2 regions of the Stenotrophomonas sp. Ker107b genome follow, and region 2 is predicted to be linked to the other one. Evidence: predicted binding sites of a transcription regulator. Region 2 holds the regulator's gene; the other holds the start of a gene.
What was found. Region 2 encodes FliA, which starts transcription of late flagellar genes. Its sites were predicted from a motif close to TAAAGTTTNNCNNNCNNNGGCCGATAA; they were not measured.

Region 1: the regulator FliA is predicted to act here: its motif matches at 1,488-1,514, upstream of ACWV8V_RS07280 (methyl-accepting chemotaxis protein).

What each region holds. Positions count from the first base shown of each region.
Region 1 is NZ_JBSPHX010000001.1:1,588,074-1,591,481, reverse strand. Features, by position in the region: gene ACWV8V_RS07285 (PAS domain S-box protein) at 1-1,458, shown strand, start outside; gene ACWV8V_RS07280 (methyl-accepting chemotaxis protein) at 1,726-3,408, shown strand, end outside.
Region 2 is NZ_JBSPHX010000001.1:1,057,215-1,060,622, reverse strand. Features, by position in the region: gene ACWV8V_RS04990 (AAA family ATPase) at 1-732, shown strand, start outside; gene ACWV8V_RS04985 (MinD/ParA family ATP-binding protein) at 719-1,606, shown strand; gene ACWV8V_RS04980 (RNA polymerase sigma factor FliA) at 1,603-2,349, shown strand; gene cheY (chemotaxis response regulator CheY) at 2,366-2,758, shown strand; gene ACWV8V_RS04970 (protein phosphatase CheZ) at 2,758-3,372, shown strand; gene ACWV8V_RS04965 (chemotaxis protein CheA) at 3,378-3,408, shown strand, end outside.

The DNA.
Region 1 (3,408 bases), 530 kb from region 2:
GTGCGCAAGGACGGGGAACGCCGCCAGGTGCGCTTGTCGATCAGCCCGCTCGACGGTGCGGGCGGCCGGATCGGTTACGTGGGCATGGCGGTGGATCTGACCCCGCTGCTGGAAGTGCGCGAGCAGGCCCATGTGGCGGCCAAGAAGTTCGCCGGCGCGTTCTCATCGGCGGCGCTGGGCATGGCCCTGGTCTCGCTGGAAGGTCGCTGGCTGGACGTCAACGATGCGCTGTGCGGGATTCTCGGCTACACCCGCGCCGAACTGCTGCAGATCGACTTCCAGACGCTCACCCACGCCGATGATCTGAACACCGATCTGGCCTTGCTTGGCGACCTGCTGGCCGGGCGTCGCGACCACTACCACATGGAAAAACGTTATCTGGGCAAGGCCGGCAACCTGGTCTGGGGCCGCCTCTCGGTCTCGCTGGTGCGCTCGGAGAGTGGGGAGCCGCTGCATTTCGTGTCCCAGATCCAGGACGTGACGGTGCAGCGCCAGAGTGGCCAGCAACTGCGCGAGTCCGAACAGCGCACCCGGGTCACCCTGGATGCGGTGGCCGACATGGTGCTGACCCTGGATCTGCACGGTGGCATCCAGTACGCGAACGCGGCGGCCACACGCGCGCTGGCCGGCGAGGGGGCCGAATCACTGGCCGGCGGTCAGCTGCAGGACGTCATGGAGCTGACCACCGAGTACGCGCCGCGCTCGCCGTTGGACCTGGCCGTGCTGCTGGACCCGGAGAGCAATGCCGTCGACCTCCATTCGGATCTGCTGCTCTCGGTGGGCGCCCACCTGTTGCCAGTGGACGTCACCCGGGCCTGGCTGCGTGGCGAGGACGGGCAGACCACTGGCGCGGTCTGGGTCATCCGCGATGTCACCCAGCAGCGCGCCCGGCAGCGGGAAGCGCGGCACCTGGCCGAAGTCGACCCGCTCACCGAGCTGAGCAACCGGCGCGGGTTCGAGGCTCACCTGCAGCAGGCCATCACCCGGGTCGCCCGGACGGGGCAGTCGGCGTCGCTGATGTACATCGACCTGGACCGGTTCAAGCCGGTCAACGATACCCATGGCCATCTCGCCGGCGATGCCGTGCTGTGGGCGGTGGCGAGTCTGCTGCGCCATGGGGTACGTGATTCGGACATCGTGGCGCGGCTGGGGGGCGATGAGTTCGCGGTGATCCTGGCCGGCTGTTCGCTCAAACGCGCGCGCCGGATCGCCAGCGACCTGCTGGAGTCGCTGCGCGGGCTGTCCATTCCCTGGGACCTGCAGCGGCTGAAGGTGGGCGCCAGCATCGGCATCGCCCGGATCGGTGGCAGCATGAGCGTGGATGATGCGGTGGCCGCCGCGGATGCGCAGTGCTACCGGGCCAAGGCGATGGGACGTGACAACGTGCAGGTGGAGACCCTGGTGGCGGGGGACGTGGAGGTGCTTGAGAGCCAGGACGGCTCGGAGGGCGGCGAGTGAGCCGGTGCAGGCTGAACCGCAGCGTGCCCTAAAGCTCCCGGAATCTCGGCCGTTATATGACTCGCAGTCATTGCCTGCACACTCACGTGGATATCTGGCTTTACACCTGTTTGAACGGTTCATTGCCGCCGCCTGTCGCGGTGTTTGAAGCGCACTGAAGTAACGTCAGCCCCACCGGCGATCTTCGTGAGTCCAGCCAACGGAATACCGCTACCGGGCCGCCGCCCGGGGTTGACCTATTCGCTAAACGGACACCGAGGTCTAACGATGCTTACTTCAGGCTTGCACACGCATGTGCCCGACCGTGCCTCCGAGACAGGTGCATGGTCCCCGCGACACGCTTTCGCCACATTGTTCGCTTCCCGCCGCAGCACGGAGGGCGCGGTCTCCGACGCCCGACAGCGCCAGTGCGAGCTGGAAGACCAGGTCAAGGCCCTGCATCGGGTCCAGGCCGTGATCGAGTTCGACCTGGACGGCACCATCCTGCAGGCCAACGAGAACTTCCTGCAGACGCTCGGCTACACGCTGGACGACATCCAAGGCAGGCACCACGCCATGTTCGTCGATCCGGAGTACGCCAAAAGCAGGGAATATCGGGACTTCTGGGTGAATCTGGGGCGTGGCGAATTCGATGCGGGACAGTACCGCCGCATCGGCAAAGGCGGCCGTGACATCTGGATCCAGGCGTCCTACAACCCGGTGTTCGACGCCGACGGGCGGCCCTACAAGGTGGTCAAGTTCGCCACCGACATCACCGCACAGAAATTCCAGGCCGCCGATTTTGCCGGCCAGTTGGCGGCGATCAACAAGTCCCAGGCGGTGATCGAGTTCGATCTCGACGGCCGCATCCTGGCGGCCAACGAAAACTTCCTCGCAGCCATGGGGTATACACTGGACGAGGTGCGCGGCCAGCACCATTCCATGTTCGCCGAGCCTGGGTACCGCGACAGTGCCGAGTACCGTGCGTTCTGGGCGAAACTCGGCCGTGGCGAGTACGACGCCGGCCAGTACAAACGATTGGGCAAGAGCGGGCGCGAGGTCTGGATCCAGGCCTCGTACAACCCGATCTACGATATGAACGGTCGTCCGTTCAAGGTCGTCAAATATGCCACCGACATCACCGCCCAGGTGCGTGACACCCAGGCATTGCAGGAGGCCGTGGCACAGACGCGTGAAGTGGTGGCCGCCGCCCAGAGCGGGGACCTGACCGGACATATCGCCACCCAGGACAAAACCGGCCCGATCGCCGAGCTTTGCGACGGCATCAATGCGCTGGTCGAAGCGATGGCCGGCATCATCGCCCAGATCAAGCTGGCCGCAGACACCATCGCGGTGGGCGCCAGCGAGATCGCCGAAGGCAACAGCGACCTCTCCGTGCGCACCGAGCAGCAGGCGGCCGCCCTGGAAGAAACGGCCGTTTCGATGAAGGGGCTGACGGCTACCGTGCGGCGGACGGCCGACAATGCCGTGCAGGCCAACCAGCTGGTGGGCGGGGCGGTGGAGGTGGCTGCGCAGGGGGGCCAGGTGGTGCACGAGGTGGTCTCGACCATGTCGCTGATCAACGAGTCCTCGCGCCGCATCGTCGACATCATCGGGGTGATCGACGGCATCGCCTTCCAGACCAATATCCTTGCGCTCAATGCGGCCGTCGAAGCGGCGCGTGCCGGCGAGCACGGTCGCGGCTTTGCCGTGGTGGCGTCGGAAATCCGCTCGCTGTCGCAGCGCTCGGCCGAGGCGGCCAAGGAGATCAAGCAGCTGATCGGGGATTCGGTCGAGAAGGTGGGCGCGGGCACGCGCCAGGTCGAAAGTGCCGGCCGCACCATGGACGAGATCGTGGTCAGCGTGAGGCGGGTGAGCGATCTGATGGCCGACATCAGTACGGCCGCGCGTGAGCAGAGCGACAGCATCGAGCAGATCAACCAGGTGGTCGAGCATATCGACGAGAGCACC
Region 2 (3,408 bases):
CAGATCCCGCTGGACACCGACGCCCACCGCGGCCGTGGCCTGATGCTCGGCCTGCTCTCCAGGAAGTTGCCGATCGCCCCGGTCGATCCGCTGGAAGCCGGCGGTGTGATCGCCCTGGTCGGCCCGACCGGCGCCGGCAAGACCACCACCATCGCCAAGCTGGCCTCGCGGTTCGCCGAAGCCCACGCCGCCCGCGATGTCGCCCTGGTCACCACCGATACCGGCCGCATCGGCGCCCGCGAGCAGTTGTACGGCTTCGGCCGCCAGCTTGGCATCGCAGTTCACGAAGCCAGCAGCGGCAGCGACCTCAACCAGCTGCTGGAGCGCCTGAAGGACTACAAGCTGGTCCTGATCGACACCGCCGGCCTGGGCCCGCGCGACCGTGCCCTGGCCGCCCAGCTGCAGTGGCTGCGGGCCGCCGAGCAGATCCGCACCCTGCTGGTGCTGCCGGCCAACACCAGTTTCGGCGACATGGACGAGGTGGTCCGCCGCTTCAGCGCCGCCAACCCGCAGGGCGTGGTGCTGAGCAAGCTGGATGAGACCGGCCGCTTCGGTACCGCCCTGTCGGTGGCCGTCGACCACCGCCTGCCGATCACCTGGATCACCGATGGCCAGGACGTTCCTGAAGACCTGCACCGTGCCAGCGCGGCCAATCTTGTACTTCGCCTTGAAGATTTGCGCCGCGCGGCCGATATGCCCTGCAACCCGGAGTTGAACCATGCCGTCGCGTGAGTACGCCAAGCTGACCCAGACCTTCCCGTTGTCGGCTACCCGAAGCCAGCCGCTGGGCCCGGTCCGCACCATCGCCGTCACCGGCGGCAAGGGCGGCGTGGGCAAAACGAACGTTTCGGCCAATCTGGCCGTGGCGCTTGCCAGCATGGGCAAACGTACCCTGCTGCTGGATGCCGACCTGGCCCTGGCCAACGTCGATGTGATCCTGGGCCTGAAGCCGACCGTGACCCTGGCCGACCTGGTCGCCGGGCGCTGCACGCTGGAGGAGGTCATCATCGAAGGCCCCGGCGGCGTGCTGGTGGTGCCGGCGGCCTCGGGCCGCCGCAACATGGCCGAGCTGCAGCAGGCCGAGCACATCGGCCTGGTCAACGTGTTCTCCGAGCTGGAGCGCGAACTGGACATCATGGTGGTGGACACGGCCGCGGGCATCACCGACGGCGTGCTGACCTTCTGCCAGGCCGCCCAGGACACCGTGGTGGTGGTCTGCGACGAGCCGGCCTCGATCACCGATGCCTACGCCCTGATCAAAGTCCTCTCGCGCGAACGCGGCGTGGACCGGATCCAGGTGGTCGCCAACATGGTGCGCGACCCGAATGAAGGCCGGGTGCTGTACGAAAAGCTGACCCGCGTCTGCGAGAAGTTCCTGGCCGATGTGTCGCTCAACTACCTCGGCTGTGTGCCGCAGGACGACTGGCTGCGCCTGTCGGTCCAGCGCCAGCAGCCGGTGGTGAAGGCCTACCCGTCCAGCCCGTCGGCGCTGGCCTTGACCGAGATCGCACGCCGTACCGCACGCTGGCAGGCCCCGACCGAGCCGCGTGGTGGCGTCGAGTTCTTCCTGGAACGCATCCTCAAGCAACGCGGGGTGACCGCATGAAAGGCGCCGCACAATACAAAGAGGTCCAGCGGGTCGCCGCGAACGAGTGCATTGCCCAGCACTCGGACCTGGTCCGCCGCATCGCCCACCATCTGGCGGCACGTCTGCCCGCCAGCGTGGAGGTCGACGACCTGATCCAGGCCGGCATGATGGGCCTGATCGAAGCGTCGCGCAGCTATGACGCCGACCAGGGCGCCTCGTTCGAGACCTATGCCTCGATCCGCATCCGCGGCTCGATGATCGATGAGATCCGCCGTGGTGACTGGGTACCGCGCTCGGTCCATCGCCGGGCCCGCGACGCCGCCGCCACCATCCGCCGGCTCGAACAGAGCACCGGACGCGCCGCCAGCGCCACCGAAGTGGCGGCCGCGATGGACATGCCGCTGCCGGACTACCTGCGCCTGATGGAAGATGCCTCGCGCGGCCAGGTGCTGAGCCTGGAATCACGGATCGAAGACCAGGGCGAGCTGGACACCGTCGCCCAGGGCGGCCCGACCCCGCAGCAGGTGTTGGAGCGTGGCGAGTTCGGGCGCGAGCTGGGCAACGCGATCGGGCTGCTGCCCGAGCGCGAACAGCTGGTCCTGTCGCTGTATTACGAGCAGGAACTGAACCTGAAAGAGATCGGCGCCGTGTTGGGCGTCAGCGAATCGCGCGTGTGCCAGATCCATGGCCAGGCCGTGCTGCGCCTGCGTGGCCGACTGAAAATCTTCGAGGCGGCCGACGCCGGCCTCGAGAACCATTAAGACCGAGGAAAGAGCTTTGGACAAGAACATGCGTATCCTGATCGTCGACGATTTTTCGACCATGCGTCGTATCGTCAAGAACCTGCTGGGCGATCTGGGCTTCACCAACACGGCCGAAGCCGAGGACGGGCATGCCGCGCTGATGCTGTTGCAGAGCCAGCCGTTCGATTTCGTGGTCACCGACTGGAACATGCCGGTGATGACGGGCATCGACCTGCTCAAGGCCATCCGCGCCGACGCCAAGCTCAAGACGCTGCCGGTGTTGATGGTGACTGCTGAAGCCAAGCGCGAGCAGATCATCGAAGCGGCCCAGAACGGCGTCAACGGCTACATCATCAAGCCGTTCACCGCCCAGACCCTGGAAGAAAAGCTCGGCAAGATCTTCGAGCGTCTGGCGGCGAGCGCCTGATGGAAACCCTGAGCGACAAATCAGCGCTGGTGCAGCGCCTGCAGGATGCACTGGCCGCGCTGGAATCGGGTGACGAAGCCGCGTGGCGTCAGGAAATCGACGCACTCGCCGCGCTGCGCACCCAGCCGATGATGGCCGGGTTGAACCGGCTCGCCCGCGAGCTGGGCCAGGCACTGGGCGAGCTGCCCAGCCTGCCCAGCGAAGCCGGCGAACTGGACGATGCCTGCGCGCGCCTGGATCACGTGGTGGCGATGACCGAACAGGCCACCCACCGCACCCTGGACCTGGCCGAAGAATGCCGCACGCTCACCGAGCAGCTGCGCGCCAATGGCTTGACGGCCGACCAGGACCAGCAGCTGGACCGCATCCGCCACAACCTGACCGAGATCGCGCTCACCCAGAGCTACCAGGATCTCACCGGGCAGATCATCCGCCGCGTGGTGGGCATCGTGCGTCGCGTGCATGAGGGCTTCGGTGCACTCGGGCTGCCGCCGCAGGACGACACCGCGCACAAGCGTGACAACGGCCTGGCCGGCCCGGCCGTAACCGGTCTGGACCGCCACCAGGTTTCACAGGTCGACGCTGACGACCTGCTCTCCGATTTGGGACTTTAACGATCATGAGTGCTGTTCCAGACGATATCGCTGCCG